Regions from separate parts of the Thalassotalea sp. PLHSN55 genome, predicted to be linked through region 1. Evidence: predicted binding sites of a transcription regulator. Region 1 holds the regulator's gene; the other holds the start of a gene.
The links. The regulator FNR, encoded in region 1, switches genes on or off when oxygen is low (the NO sensors DNR and NnrR bind a similar motif). The targets are predictions, from matches to a motif close to TTGATCTAGATCAA.
Positions count from the first base shown of each region.

Region 2: trhP (prephenate-dependent tRNA uridine(34) hydroxylase TrhP) is a predicted target of FNR. The motif match lies at 1,977-1,990, and genes of this name have one in related genera.

Region 1 is NZ_JBPDIH010000012.1:63,961-71,872, forward strand. It holds gene ACRRSQ_RS18650 (FixH family protein) at 1-221, shown strand, start outside; gene ACRRSQ_RS18655 (heavy metal translocating P-type ATPase) at 221-2,617, shown strand; gene ccoS (cbb3-type cytochrome oxidase assembly protein CcoS) at 2,614-2,805, shown strand; gene ACRRSQ_RS18665 (sulfite exporter TauE/SafE family protein) at 2,798-3,472, shown strand; gene fnr (fumarate/nitrate reduction transcriptional regulator Fnr) at 3,518-4,237, shown strand; gene uspE (universal stress protein UspE) at 4,397-5,329, shown strand; gene pyrF (orotidine-5'-phosphate decarboxylase) at 5,424-6,128, opposite strand; gene lapB (lipopolysaccharide assembly protein LapB) at 6,308-7,477, opposite strand; gene ACRRSQ_RS18690 (lipopolysaccharide assembly protein LapA domain-containing protein) at 7,509-7,739, opposite strand; gene ihfB (integration host factor subunit beta) at 7,868-7,912, opposite strand, start outside.
Region 2 is NZ_JBPDIH010000007.1:141,295-149,206, forward strand. It holds gene ACRRSQ_RS14745 (hypothetical protein) at 1-13, shown strand, start outside; gene ACRRSQ_RS14750 (hypothetical protein) at 103-426, shown strand; gene trhP (prephenate-dependent tRNA uridine(34) hydroxylase TrhP) at 551-1,909, opposite strand; gene ACRRSQ_RS14760 (HDOD domain-containing protein) at 2,147-2,989, shown strand; gene rdgC (recombination-associated protein RdgC) at 3,108-4,031, opposite strand; gene ACRRSQ_RS14770 (ATP-binding protein) at 4,177-5,934, opposite strand; gene ACRRSQ_RS14775 (porin) at 6,288-7,277, shown strand; gene phoB (phosphate regulon transcriptional regulator PhoB) at 7,508-7,912, shown strand, end outside.

The DNA of each region.
Region 1 (7,912 bases):
ACGTTAATTTTTACCACCCTACGTTAGCCAAAAACGATTTTTATTTAGCGTTAACACCTGATGGAAGCGGTAACTTTCGTCATCATTTTGAACAACCTATTACGGGAAAATGGCGTATTACAGTATCGTCATTTGAAAATACATGGAAAATTCAAAATACAATTTCATTACCTCAAAGTAACTTTATCGAAATTATTCCTAACCTTACTGAAGCAAATTAATGGCACAAAATTGTTACCACTGTGGCGAAATGGTGCCTAACGGCATCAATTTGTCGGTTAAAATTTTCCAAAAGCAACAAAACATGTGTTGTATTGGTTGCCAAGCAGTTGCCCAAACGATTGTCGATAACGGCTTAACGGATTACTACCAATACCGCACAGAGCCAGCGACAAAAGGCACACCGCTAGTACCTGAACAATTACAAAAGAATAAACTGCTTGATGATGCAAACCTGCAAAACGAATTCACCTATACGACAGACGCATATAAAGAAACAATTTTAACTGTCGATGGTATCAGTTGTGCAGCTTGTGCTTGGCTAATTGAAATGCAGTTAGCCAAAGTTGAAGGCGTTATTGCAATTAACGTTAATGCAACCACACAACGAGCAACAGTGCGTTGGCATAACGACACCATTAGCTTAAGTGAAATTCTAACCCATTTAGAACACATTGGTTATCATGCGCTACCTTTTAAAGCGAATGCCGTTGAAGAAAATAATAAAAAACAGGCCAAGGTTTTCATCAAACGTTTAGGCATTTCCGGCATTTTAATGATGCAAGTAATGATGATCGCTACCGGATTATATTTTGGCGCGTTCTCTGGCATGTCTGAAACCATTCTGGTCTACTTACGCTGGACCAGTATGTTACTGACCTTTCCTATTGTGAGTTATGGTGCATTTCCTTTTTACAAAGGCGCAGTTAATGCATTAAAAATAAAACGTTTATCTATGGATGTACCTGTTTCTATTGCTATTTCCTTAGCATTTTGTGCTTCCGTTTGGGCAACCGTAACTCAACAAGGAGAAGTGTATTTTGAATCAGTCTCTATGTTCACTTTTCTACTGCTTATCGGTAAATTTCTCGAGTTTCGAGCGCGTTCACGTGCCGCTGAAGTATCAGCAAATTTATTGAAACTTATGCCAATGACGGCTGTAAAAATTGTCGCAACAGACACTGGCGATGAAGAGCACTATATTGCGGCTAAAAACCTACAGGAAAATGATTTAGTTATTGTAAAGCCTGGTGAAACCGTGCCTGCAGATGGCACTATTTTACAAGGTAAAAGTCAGCTAAACGAGTCTATGCTTTCTGGAGAGCAGCTCCCCGTTAAGAAATCGATTGGTGAAAAAGTTTTTGCTGGTACCGTAAACGGTGATGGCAATTTAACTGTTGAAGTAAAGCAAATAAGTAGCCATTCATTTTTAAGCCAGCTGATTCGTTTAAGTGAACATTCTCAAGCTCATAAACCCAAAATTGCCAAATTATCAGATAAAATTGCCCAATATTTTGTTGCCGTTATTTTAGTTACCGCAATTTGTACCGCTCTTTATTGGCATCAACATATGCCAGAGGAAGCGTTTTGGATCACGCTATCTGTACTCGTCGCTACCTGCCCTTGCGCGTTGTCATTAGCAACACCTACCGCCTTAACTTGTGCAACCACACGGTTAAATAAAGACGGTATCATGATCAAATCAGCTCATGTAATGGAAACAATCCCAAAAATTTCAACCATGGCATTTGATAAAACAGGTACATTAACCAACGGCGAGTTTACCATTGTGCATGTCGATGTAATTGATGAACAATTTACAAAAGCACAATTGCTAGCAATTGCCGCAGCACTTGAATGTCATTCTCAACATCCATTAGCTAAACCGTTTAGCCAATATCGAGATTTTTCTTATCAGTGTGAAAAGCCAACGGTAGAGCCCGGTTGCGGGGTTTCGGGCCTAATTAACAATCAGAAATTTGCGATTGGTAAACCTACTTGGCTACTCAATAAAAGTGAACTGTCTCAATACGAAAACAAACAATGTTTACTGACTCAGGATGGACAAGTCATTGCATCGTTTACGTTACGTGATGATATTAGAGAAGATGCAAAAGACCTGCTCGATTATTTGACCAAGCAAAATATTAGTTCATTAATGTTATCTGGTGACAATGCGGCAGGTTGTCTCGCCGTAAAAGAAGCGCTTAACATTGCCACAACTCATAGTGGCTTAACCGCGCTTGATAAAATGGAATTGCTCAAAGAGCGACAAAAATCGCATACGGTTGCTATGGTAGGCGATGGTGTGAATGACACACCGGTATTCGGCGCTGCACATATCGCAATTGCAATGGGCAGCGGTACCGATATCGCCAAAAACGGCGCAGATGTTATTTTGTTGAATAATCAACTCGCTTCAATTGAACAATTGCAAAAAACCGCCATTAAAACTAAAAAAATTGTTTGGCAAAATTACCTTTGGGCATTTGGCTACAATGCCATAGTATTACCGCTTGCTGTAGCAGGATTTATTACGCCTTATATGGCGGTTATCGGCATGTCGTTAAGTTCAATACTTGTTATTACTAACTCGCTAAGGTTATTAAAAAAATGAGCATCATTTACGTTCTGATCCCTATTGCTATTTTATTAACAGCCCTCGGTATTTATTTATTTTTTTGGGCAGTAAAAACAGAGCAATTCGATGACTTAGAAAAGCAAGGCATGAGCATCTTGTTTGATGAAGAAGGTAAAGATAAAAAAGCCGCTGAATCCAAGCCTACCGAATCGAACAATGATTAACATGCCATTAGACTACCTATCAGCTTTCATTATCGGATTATTAGGCTCAGGTCACTGCATAGGCATGTGCGGTGGTATTAGCTCATTATTAACTTCAGCGATCCCTGGCGAAAAACCTAAAGCGTCTTTAGTTTTAGGGTATAACCTAGGCAGAATACTTTCCTATAGTCTAATTGGCGCTATTGTCGGTTTTACTAGTTCAATTGCCGTTAGAAATATAGGCGTGCCGGTAATTGGTTTACGCCTGATTTCCGGCGTATTTTTAGTATTACTTGGTTTATATATTGGCCAATGGCTTATGTGGATCAGTAAACTGGAAAAATTTGGCCAATTTATCTGGCGTTACTTATCACCATTAAGTAAACAAATCCTTCCAGTTGATAGCACAAATAAAGCGATTTTATTAGGCGCTATTTGGGGCTGGCTGCCCTGTGGTTTGGTTTATTCAACCTTAACCTGGGCATTAGCTAGCAATAGTGCTTTTTCGGGCGCATTTATCATGTTCTGCTTCGGATTAGGCACATTACCAGCGCTTTTAACGGTTTCATTTGGTTTTTTTAATATAAAAAACATCTTGAAAAATACATATTTTAGAAAAGCATTAGCATTAGTTACAATATTGTATGGAATTTTCACTATATCGTTTGCATATAGGCAATTGTTTTAATATGATCTTAGTCAATAAGTTTGATGCTAAGTTATTTAGGTAGTTATGCAAAATCGTCACTGTTCAGGTCAACAACACATTCATTGTCAAAACTGTAGTATCAGTGAGCTATGTCTACCTTTCTCCCTTAATGACAAAGAGTTGGACGTTTTAGATAAAATTATCGACCGTAAACGTCCTATCCATAAAGGTGAGCAAATTTTCCAAGATGGCGAAAAGATGCAAGCATTGTATGCTATTCGTTCAGGCACATTTAAAACTTTTACGGTAAATGAACAAGGTGAAGAGCAAATTACGGGCTTTCATTTAGCTGGTGATTTATTGGGGTTTGACGCGATTGCCGAATCAGAGCATCCTAGTTTTGCAAAAGCACTCGAAACATCAATGGTTTGTGAAATCCCCTACAACACGTTAGATACGTTATCTAACAGTATGCCGAAACTTAAAAAGCAAATTCTTCGTTTAATGAGTAATGAAATTCGCGAAGATCAAGAAATGCTTACACTGCTTAATCGTAAAAATGCTGAACAACGTTTAGCAACCTTTATTAGTGCATTAAGTGCGAGATACCACGATAGAGGCTTGTCGTCAGTTGAATTTCGTTTATCAATGACTAGAAGTGACATTGGTAACTATATTGGTTTAACCGTTGAAACAATTAGCCGTTTATTCAACCGTTTTCACAAAAGCGGTTTAATTAAAATCGACGGTAAACTTATTACCATTTTAGATATTACCAAACTCAATGAAGTTGCTGGCCTATAGGCTAGCAACCCACTGATTCCCCTTCCTAATTAAAATTTAAACACTTGTTTAATTATTTTCTAACTATCACTATAAACTTGATATAAAACAAAATACTATCATTTCTGGTAAGGCACTATTAAACTGTAATTAAGCGTTAATTTTTGCCAAGGTGAAATGATGGAAAAATATCAAAAAATTCTTGTAGTTATCGACCCAACCACAGATGAACAAAAAGCGCTAAAACGCGCGATAGAGCTTGCGAAAAAAACAGGCGCTAGCATTACTGCATTTTTATCTATCTTTGACTTTTCCTATGAAATGACCACAATGCTGTCAAAAGACGAGCGTGAAGTCATGAGACAATCTGTGATCACAGATAAACTACAATGGATTGACACTGCCATAGACGCACTAAATGACGGTAACCTCACTATTGAAAGCAAAGTGGTGTGGCACAACCGCCCTTTTGAGTCGATTATCAATGAAGTACTAGAGTATAACTTTGATATCGTTGTTAAAGGTACTCATCAACACGATAAACTCAAATCAGTAATATTTACACCAACAGATTGGCATTTATTACGTAAATGCCCTTGTCCGGTATTATTAGTTAAAGATCATTTATGGCCAGAAAATGGTAAAATTCTTGCAGCTATCAACGTAGGAAGTGATGAAGAAGAGCATCAGTTACTTAACGATAAAATCACTGAAGAATCCCTTAATTTATCTAAAATTATCAAAGCGCAAGTTCATCTAATTAACTCATTTCCGGGTACTCCGGTTAATATTGCCATTGAAATTCCTGAGTTTAACTCTTCTGAATACAATGATGCCATGCTCAAGCACCATCAAGAAGCGATGACAGAGCACGCTCAGCGCTTTAATATTGCTCCTGAGCGTGTATCCGTTGAAGAAGGCTTACCTGAAGACGTAATAGAAAATGCTGCCAACAAACTAGATGCAGAGCTCGTCGTACTTGGAACTGTAGGTAGAACAGGAATATCGGCGGCCTTTATTGGTAATACTGCAGAGCATGTTATTGATAGGTTAAATTGTGATGTATTAGCACTTAAACCAGAAGGTTACATTTCCCCGTTAGATTACGATTAAAAAATTAATATCGGATATTGGAAATCACATAAATAAAAAGCCTAACTACCGTAAGTAGTTAGGCTTTATATTTCTTATACGTTAATTTATTTAGTTATTTAGTTAGCGATTGATTAATCTGTTGTAAGACCGCATGTGGGTCATCAGCTTTGGTTATCGGACGGCCAATCACTAAATAGTCTACGCCAATATTTACTGCCTGCTCTGGAGTCATAATACGCTTTTGGTCGTCTACGTTACTACCTGCTGGGCGAATACCAGGAGTCACTAATTTAAAATCTTGTCCTAGGTCTGCTTTTAGCATTTCAGCCTCTTGAGCCGAACAAACAACACCATCTAAGCCCGCTTGCTTAGTGAGCGCCGCTAAATGTTTAACCTGCTCAGCAGGTGATTTAGTAATACCTAAACCTATCAAGTCACTTTCTTCCATACTGGTAAGTACTGTTACCGCAATAAGCAATGGCGCTTTCTCACCATAAGGCACAAGTGCTTCTTTCGCTTTTGCCATCATTTTTAAGCCGCCAGAGGCATGCACGTTAACCATCCAAACGCCAAGCTCAGCAGCTGCAGTTACCGCTTTAGCAACCGTGTTAGGAATATCGTGAAACTTTAAGTCTAAAAACACGTCAAAACCACGTTTAACCAGCTCACGTACAAAATCAGGCCCAAAGTAAGTAAACATTTCTTTGCCGACTTTTAAGCGACAATCACTTGGCTGAATTTTATCAACAAAAGCTAACGCATCTGCTTGTTTATCAAAATCTAAAGCTACAACAACTTTTGGATCATTCACTTTCATATTCCTCTAATTCTTTAATTCTTTAATTCTTTAATTCTTTAATTCTTTAATTCTTTATAACTGTAGTGAGTTTTTACTAAGCGTCTATGGTTCTAATTTCAAGGAAAAAGCACGGAGTTGGTGAATACCAATGAGTACTTTTGACGCTGAAATTGGAGCATAGCGCAAAGTAAAAAGCACTACTCTCCTTCGAGGCCACGCACAGGTTTCAACTGTTCCCAGTCGTGACAAGATGGACACGACCAATAATGCGTACTGCTATTAAAGCCACATGTACGGCAGCTATAACGATGCTTAACATTGATATACGCTGATATCAGCTCTTTAATCACGTCGAGTTGCTCATTGCCTTCGTGCTTTTCCGATTCGGTCATTTGCATTTGAATAAAATGCTTAAAGCCGCGAATAGTTGGTCGACGCTTTAACGCAGGTAACATAAAATCTTTCGCTTTTTTGGTACCGTGTTTTGACTCGATATGATCAACATAGCAAATTAAGGTGCTGCTGCTAGCCGTTTCTTCATACACTTTTCGAATAAATTTATAAAATTCATCTTCAGCATTTAAGTGTTGATAACACGCATGCATTTTGACAATTACGTCTGGGAAAAACTCACTATCTTGAACGTAAATATCTTGATAGCATTTACATGCTTGTTCATATTGCTCGTGCTTTTCGTATATCTTTGCCATTAACCAATTAGCGCGACACGAATTTTGATCAAGCTGCAAGGCACTTTCTAGCAGTTCTAATACTTCAATGTACTTTTCATCATCAAAAGCTGTAGTAGCTAACTCACAGTAAAAATTTGCCAAAGTGTGCATCAGCTTTTTATCTTTGGTATTTACAATCGCTTTTTTTAACGCAACACCTTGATGCCAATCTTTGGTAGATTGGTAGATTTGCATTAAATAGGTAATGGATTTCATCCCGAATTGTTTAGATTTAAGCAGTTTTAAAAACATAGATTCAGCGCGGTCAAAAAGACCTGCACTTAAAAAGTCTTTACCTAATTCAAACAAGGCTTGTTGTTTTTCTTTATTCTGTAAGTGCTTCTGACGTACTAAGTGTTCGTGAACTTTTAAAGCGCGATCTAATTCGCCTCTTTTACGAAAAAGATTCGCTAAAGCAAAATGTGCTTCAACAGTATCGTCTTCGACTTTTAGCGCTTCTATAAGGTAATCAATGGCTTTATCTTGCTGATTAGAAAGTAAATAGTTTAAGCCTGTTGAGTATTTAATTGATAAATCTTGCTTAACTGAGTGCGTATTTTGCTTAATACTATTGCGGCCCATAAACCAACCGTAACCCATGGCGATTGGTAATAATAAAAACAGAAGTTCTAACATAGGGTATTTGAAGCCTTATAAGTATTCATAATTAAGATTTTGTTTTTTTTGTGCGCACAGCACGAACCATTTTCCACAGAAGAGCGGTCAACAATCCGAGAATAAAACCAATAAAGGTAAATAAACTTACCGCAGCAGCGACAGGCATTTCAACGCGGGCAATAAGGTAATTAAGCGATAATAATTGATCATTTTGACTGCCGAAAATAAAGGCAATAGCAAATAAGATAATCAGAAAAAATAAGGTGATATAAACTCGCACTACTCACTCCATCTTAATATTCATATGGCTGACTTATTATAGTAAAACCACATGATTTTACATATAAAAAAGGCATGCTAACGCATGCCGTTTATTCTGAATAATTATACCATTAGGGATAATTATAGCTACGCTGATTGATTAACTCGCTCGCGAAGCTCTTTACCAGGTTT
Region 2 (7,912 bases), on a different contig from region 1:
TGGCATTCACTAACAAGTAAGCTATGTGCTTTTAATTTCTAATTTTTAATGGAATAACCCGTACTTAAAGATGCTGAATAATACGTTAGCAAGGAGTTTAAAATGAGTTTTTTAGGATTTAAAATTTTAAAAGTTACTGATAACAATATGGCACCGATTATACCTCAAGGCAGTCGTATTCTTGTTAATCATTGGTTTAACTCACTTTTTGTTAGTGTAAATAGTATTATTGTCATTCATCACCATTTTTATGGTGAAGTGCTTAAGAAAGTTACTGTGATTGATAAGTATGGTTTTATCTGGAGCCGAGATGAAAACGATAACTACCACAGTATTGAAAAAATCGGACCGGTAAGTAAAAGGCAGGTTTTAGCTAAGGTTTTATATGTATTTAAAGGTGAGCAAAAACAAGCAGTAGAAAATTGACAAGCTGCAAGTTAAAAACGCGAATAAATGGCGCTAGCTGCCCATAGCTTAAGGTATTTGGGGAGTGAAGGACTTAGCTAACCGCTGAGTTTATCGAAGACAAATTCAGCGGTTATAAAGTAGATCATTTATCGGCTTGATTTTGAGCAAACGGATGACGAGTTGTGCCACCTTCATCTAAATAGCGCATGATAATGCCAAAGGCTAAATCGAGCTCGGTATCGAGTTTTACAAATACTTTATGGCCAGAGCCTTTGGCGTCAGTCACTTCTTCACCCTTTTTATTTTCCATATATTCTAAGGTAAAGGTAACATTGCCTTTTGGCGTCATTAGCTCAAGTTGGTCGCCGGTTAAAAACTTATTTTTAACATCAATTTCAATTAAGCCTTGTTCATTTTTACCGACAACTTCACCAACAAATTGTTGAGTATCACTTTTTGAATAACCGTAGTCATAATTTTGTGTATCACCATGGCGGTGACGCTGTAAGAAGCCTTCGGTATAACCGCGGTGAGCAAGATGCTCTAAATCGGTATTTAACTGTGGGTTAAATGGCTTTTCACCCATCGAATCTAAAATTGCTTGGTTATAGATTTGCGCGGTACGGGCACAATAATAAAAAGACTTAGTACGGCCTTCAATTTTTAGTGAGTGCACACCCATTTTCACCAAGCGATCAACATGCTCAACGGCACGTAAATCTTTTGAATTCATAATGTAAGTGCCATGTTCATCTTCAAAAGCTGGCATGTATTCGCCAGGGCGGCCTTGCTCTTGTAATAAAACAATATCGTCGATTGGCTTTTCTTCCGGCATGATAATTTCAACAGGGTTGGCAATAACATCACCGGTTTCTGTTTCTGAAGCTGAGTGCACGTCATACTTCCAACGACAAGAGTTAGTACAGGTACCTTGGTTAGGATCGCGTTTATTGATATAGCCAGATAGCAAGCAACGTCCTGAATAGGCCATGCATAATGCGCCGTGCACAAATACTTCAATTTCCATTTCAGGGCAGCGCATACGAATTTCTTCAATTTCATCAAGGGATAATTCACGCGATAAAATCACCCGTACAACACCTTGTTGATACCAAAATTTAACCGTTGCCCAGTTAACCGTATTTGATTGCACCGATAAGTGAATCGGCATGTCAGGAAACTGTTCACGTACCATCATGATCAAACCAGGATCAGACATGATCAAGGCATCTGGCCCCATTTTTACTACTGGTTCAATATCTTTTAAGAAGGTTTTAAGCTTGCTGTTATGTGGCGCAATGTTATTAACTAGGTAGAATTTTTTACCTAATTCGTGTGCTTCGTTAATACCTATTTGAATATTCTCAAGGTTAAATTCGTTATTACGAACGCGAAGTGAATAACGAGGTTGGCCTGCATATACGGCGTCAGCGCCATAAGCAAAGGCATAACGCATATTTTTAAGGCTACCAGCAGGAGAGAGAAGTTCAGGTTTTAACATAAGGGTACTAACTCGACAAATTTGCGCGTATTTTAAGAGCAGCGCACTATTTACGCAAGTTTAGCGGTTGATTCAGCGCAATAAATTGTGCAACTAATTGTACGAAAAATGCACACCAAAACAGTTTGTTTAAAATTTAATGATAATTTGTTGAAAAATTAGCAAATTAAATGATGACATTGAAAATTTTGTGCTAAGTTTTTAATAGTAGCATTAAGAATAATAAGGATACTATTTATGGGCACTGAAAACGCGCTGTATACAATTTTAGTTGAGAAAATCAATCAAGATGCTTTAGTTTTACCAACGTTACCTGAAGTAGCACTTAAGGTTCGTCAAGCAGCTGATGATCCGGAAGTTAACTTGAATAAAATGAGCGATATTATTGCTCAAGATCCCGCACTGTCATTAGGCATGTTAAAAGTGGCCAATAGTGCAGTGTTAGGGCGAAGTGTTAAAGTTGAGACGGTAAACCAAGCCGTTACACGTATCGGCCTAAGGCAAATTAAAAGCATTGCAACCGCGATGGCATTAGAGCAAGTCTTTGTTTCTGAGAATGAAATTGTTGCCAGTTACTTGAAAAAATCGTGGGCAAAAACCATAGATATTTCATCAGTTGCCATCGCATTGATGACCTTATATGTACAAAAACATAAACATACTTCAATGACATTAGATGTCTTAACGTTAGCAGCATTGGTGCATAACATTGGGGTGTTGCCGATATTAACCGAAGCGGAAAAGCATGCTGATGTATTTGCTAATCCAACCTTCTTGCAACAAGCTATTATTAAGCTGTCGAGTAAAATTGGCGCTGAGGTAACTAAAAAATGGGGCTTTTCTGAGGAGTTTACCGCTGTAGTTGAAAACTGGAGTGACTTAACCGTGCTACCAAAAGAAGTGCACTATCTAGACTTTATTCGTGCCGGTGCCATTTATCATGATATTTTCAAAAATGCGTCAACTAAAGAAGTGTTATTGAAAAATTATGTGGCTAAAGAAATACTGCCAGATGAAAATTATATGCAAACACCTGAATTTTTAGACTTGGTAACCGATATTAAAACGATGTTCTCTTAAATGAGCTTGCTTTGGTCGTTTAAGCGTTAACTCTTTAATCATTAGCTCTTTAACAGTTAAGCCTTATATACCCGACTTGATATGGTAATAAGGCTTAACTTAAGCAAAAATCGCTAGATTACTCTTTTTCTAGGCAGTCGGTAGCCTTTAATGAAAACTCAGCTAATAAATCGCCAATAAAGCGGTTTAACTCACCCGCCATTAAGGCGAAATCTGCGTCAATTCGCGCAACAATATCGTCTTTATCAATATCATCATTTTGTTCATGCAATACGTCATAAAATTTTAAACGTTTAATGGCTAAGTCATCGCATAAAATAAACGACATTGCTTCATCCCACTCTAATGCAAGTTTTACTACATACTTGTCTGCATCTAAGTGCGCTTTAATTTCATCACTGCCCAAGTCTTGATTTTTAACACGTACTACCGCGCCATCGTCGCCAAGAGCGTTAAATTCAGCTTCCATTCCTAACTGAAAATTTTCACCTAAGTTGTTTTCTGTTAACCAGTCTGTCATTAATTCGTCTGGAGCTTGCTCAGGCGATAAACTTGTTACTGGTAAAGTACCTAATACTTTTCTTAATAATGCCAAAAAGTCTTCAGCTTTGCCGCGACTGCTGGTATTGATAACAACAATATTGTGCTCAGGATTGATGTAAGCATGGGTATCAGAAATACGAGAAAAAGCACGTGGCAATAACTCAAAAATAATATCTTCTTTAAATTGCTCTTTTTCTTTCTTGGTGGCGTTTCGGCTTTGCTCTTCTTCTAATTTAGCAATTTTTTCTTCTAACTGTTCTTTGATAACAGGCGCAGGTAAGATTTTTTCTTCTTTGCGTGCACACAATAAATAATTGCCGTTAACCCCATGAACACAGGTATTACCGTGCTTACCAAGTGCATTGACCCAACCAAAATGCGACTGCTCAGTTGACCCACAAGGCGTAAATAAGTGTTCACTTAAGTGTTTTTCTAAATCTTGTTCAGACCATTCAAAAGGGCGAGTAAAGGCGAAAAAATAAAGGTTTTTAAACCACATAAAGAAATATCCTATTGACCCTAAAAATTTGGGGCTGTATTGCAAATAATGTAAGAGGGCAATATTAACGTAATTAAGAACCTTAGGTACATCTATTTATAAGAGGAGTTGTGTTTTTCTCTGCTTGAGGTGTAACTGCGTTTAGCTAAAAGCTAGCTTGTTGCATGTCTGGAAATTCAATATCGTAACTTAAGCCCTTACCTAATTCGCTCTCTACATTGATACTACCGTTAAGGGTATCTTGAACTAAGTTTTGAATAATATGAGTGCCTAAGCCTGTGCCGCCTTGGCCAGCTTTAGTGGTATAGAAAGGGTCGAAGAACTGCTCTAAGCCCTCGGGAGAAACACCAATGCCATTGTCGTGATAACGTATCAATAAGTTGTTATCTTTTTCTTGTACTTTAATGACAATTTCACCTTGGTTGATACCTTCAAAACCATGAAAAATTGAATTGATGATCAGGTTGGTAATAATTTGCGCGATAGCACCAGCGTGGCAATAAATTTCAACATCATTTGAGCAGTCAACGGTAACAATATGATTGGTCTTTTTTAATTTTGGGTGCAGTGATTGAATAATTTCACTTAAATATTGTTTGATGTTTATTTTTCGAATTTTGTCATTGGTTTGGTCAACGGCAACTTGTTTATAACTGGAAATTAATTCAGAAGCGCGATTTAAGTTATTGACCAATAATTCAATACTATGGCTAGCATTGTTAGTGAAATCTTCCAGTGCACGTTTTGATAATCTTTGTTGCTCAATATTATCTTTAAGTTCGTTTAGTAAGTCTGATAAATACGTCGTTGAAGTTATACTGACACCAATCGGTGTATTTATTTCGTGTGAAACCTCAGCCGATAACATACCGAGTGATGCCATTTTCTCAGCTTCAATTAGCCTGTCTTGTGCTTTATTAAGCTCGTGAATCGAACTTTTAAGATTTTGGTTGGTTTCTTTTAAAGTTTGTTCTGTTTTACTGCGACGCTTGTTTTCTTCTTTTAATTGCGTTTGTTGAGCAATAAGCTCACGTTGCTGAGTTTCCATTTTTAACATGGTCGTGCTTAATGAAGAGGTTTTTTTAGCAACCTCTTGCTCTAGCATTAAGTTATGCTCGTCGAGCTTATCATTGGCGGCAATGGTTTCTTGTTGGGCGAGAGCAAAGCGCTCTTTATACAGTACCAGTTCATCAATCAAATTATTGTAGGAGTTCTTAAGTACGTTAAGCTCATTGCGTTCGTAACCAATAGAATGCAGTTTTGATGCTTCAGGATCGTCAAGATCAAACTGATTAATTTGTTGGGTAAGCTGATTGAGGGGATTGGTCAATAATTGGTTAAACGCGAGCGAAAACAAAAAGATCAATGCGGCCGTTTTTACCATAGCGTTGCCGATCAAAAAATAAATACCCACTTCGATGCGGTTAAATATAACCTGATTGCTTGATAATAACGTGACAGTGCCAACACGTGTTGTGCGCCCTGAAAATTCAAATATTAACGGGAAAGTATGCCCAAATAACCCTTGGTCGGTTGAATTAATGTTGAGGGCATTCACTTGAGCATCGTCAGTAGACTCGTATATATAGCTACCTGTGTCACCAATTTCACCTAATTGAGCGATAATTTGATCGTTTTCATCACTTACCGTAATGCCTTTGATCATTGGAATAGCGACTAAGCCGTCAGCAATATCTAGCGCTTGTTGAGTATTAAGTTCCCATACCGCTCTCGTTAAACTGCCACTGAAGGTTTTTTCTAATGTTAATAGCTCACTAATAATATGGCTTTTGGTATTGAAGTACTCCGCACCAATCTGCACGCAGGTAACGATAAAGGTCAAAATAAAATAGAAAGACAAAACGCGAGTTAGTAGCTTTCTAGATATGCTGGTTACTTTCATGCAAGTGTCGTTTTTTTAGTACTTTATTTGATTTTAGACATTTTATGGCCTGATAAAAGTTTTTTTTAGAAATATTTGCTTTTTTGTATAAAAAATAACGTTTAGCATAAAAATGCAGCTATATATAAGTAGCAAACCAATAAAAATAAAAGAAAAACTCAGTGCCTCGCGTATTAAAAACTTAATAAATGTGTAACTTATTTGTAAAGCGAAGACTGTATATTTCCAAATAAGATGGGAATTTATTCGTCTTTTTTAATTTGTGTCATTAATCTGTAATAAAACGTTAATATTATTGCCGGCATTGAAACTTTGAACAAAAAAATAGTATTTATCAATTAAGGTATAACAACATGAAATTTGTAAAAAACGCTCTATCAATAGCTATGTGTTCATTATTCACATTACCTGCATTTGCTGCAGATAAAGATGCTGAATTAGTAGATTTTTACGGTAAGGTTAATATTTCTGTTCAAGCAACAGATGAAGGTGACTTTAAAGAGAAAGAATTAAAAAGTAACGCTTCTCGTGTTGGTGTGAAAGGAAAGTATGAATTAGCTCATGGGTTAACTGCCATTTACAAGTTAGAGTTTGAAGTTAATATCGACGGCGACTCTAGCGAAACATTAAAAGCACGTAACCAATGGGTTGGTGTTCAAGGTGATTTTGGTGAACTAACGGTTGGTCGTTCAGATACTACCTTTAAAGTAGCTCAAGGTAAGTTTGATTTATTTAACGATTACGAAGGCGATATCAAGCACTTGTTTGTTGGTGAAAACAGACTAAGCGATACCATTTCATATAAATCTCCTGTGTACTCAAATGTTCAGTTTTTAGCAACTTACATTTTAACTGAAGATTCAGACTCAGATGATTCACTTTCTGTTGCGTTAACATATGGTGACTTAAACCTGAAAAAAACGGATTACTTTTTATCAGTAGCCTACGATAACAAAATGGCGGTAAACAAAGGTTCTAGCAGCGGTATTAAAGGTGTTCAGTTAAACAATACCCGTATTACTGGTATGTACAACTTCGGAAAATTACGTCTTGGTGGGATGTTAGTTGATACTGAACTTGAAAGAAGTGGTAAGTCAGAAAATGGTTACGCGGTAAACGTAGCGTATAAATTTGATAAAGTTCAAGCTAAAGCACAGTTTCAAGAGTTTGCTGGTTCTAATGCAGTTAGCCTTGGCGCCGACTATAAGTTAGGTAAATCAACTAAAGTATATGCTTGGTATACCGACCGCGAAGGCCTTTCGTATGTTGACTCTGACATGACAGTTAACTCGATTGCCACTGAAGGTGATTACTTTGCGATTGGTATGGAACAGAAGTTCTAAAATAACACTATAGTCTCTTAAATAGATTAAGGTCAGTAATTAGGTTTACTGGCCTTTTTTGTTAGTGCTTTTGCATTTTTCCCTGTTTTTCTTGGTTTATTAGCCTCTCGTTGATCAATCCTTGGCGTTATTGATTATAATTAGTTTTATCCCTGTCATAAAATTGTCACAAATATTTAGCACAATGACGTTAATTCAGACATTTATTATAATCTTTTTTGGACTTAGGTATGAGTAGACAAATTTTAGTGGTAGAAGATGAAGCCCCAATTCGAGAGATGATTTCTTTTGTATTGGACAATAACGGTTTTAATCCTACTGAAGCAGAAGATTATGATGCCGCTTTGGCAAAAATTCACGAACCTTACCCAGATTTAATTTTACTTGATTACATGCTACCTGGTGGCACGGGTATTAAATTGGCGAAAGCGTTAAAGCGTAATGAATATACACGTGAAATCCCGATCATCATGTTAACAGCTCGCACTGATGAAGACGATAAAGTGCAGGGATTTGAAGCGGGTGTTGATGATTACGTAACTAAGCCTTTTTCACCAAAAGAATTAATTGCCAGAATTAAAGCGGTTATTCGCCGTGTTTCGCCAACATCGCTCGAAGAGCCAATTGAATATCAC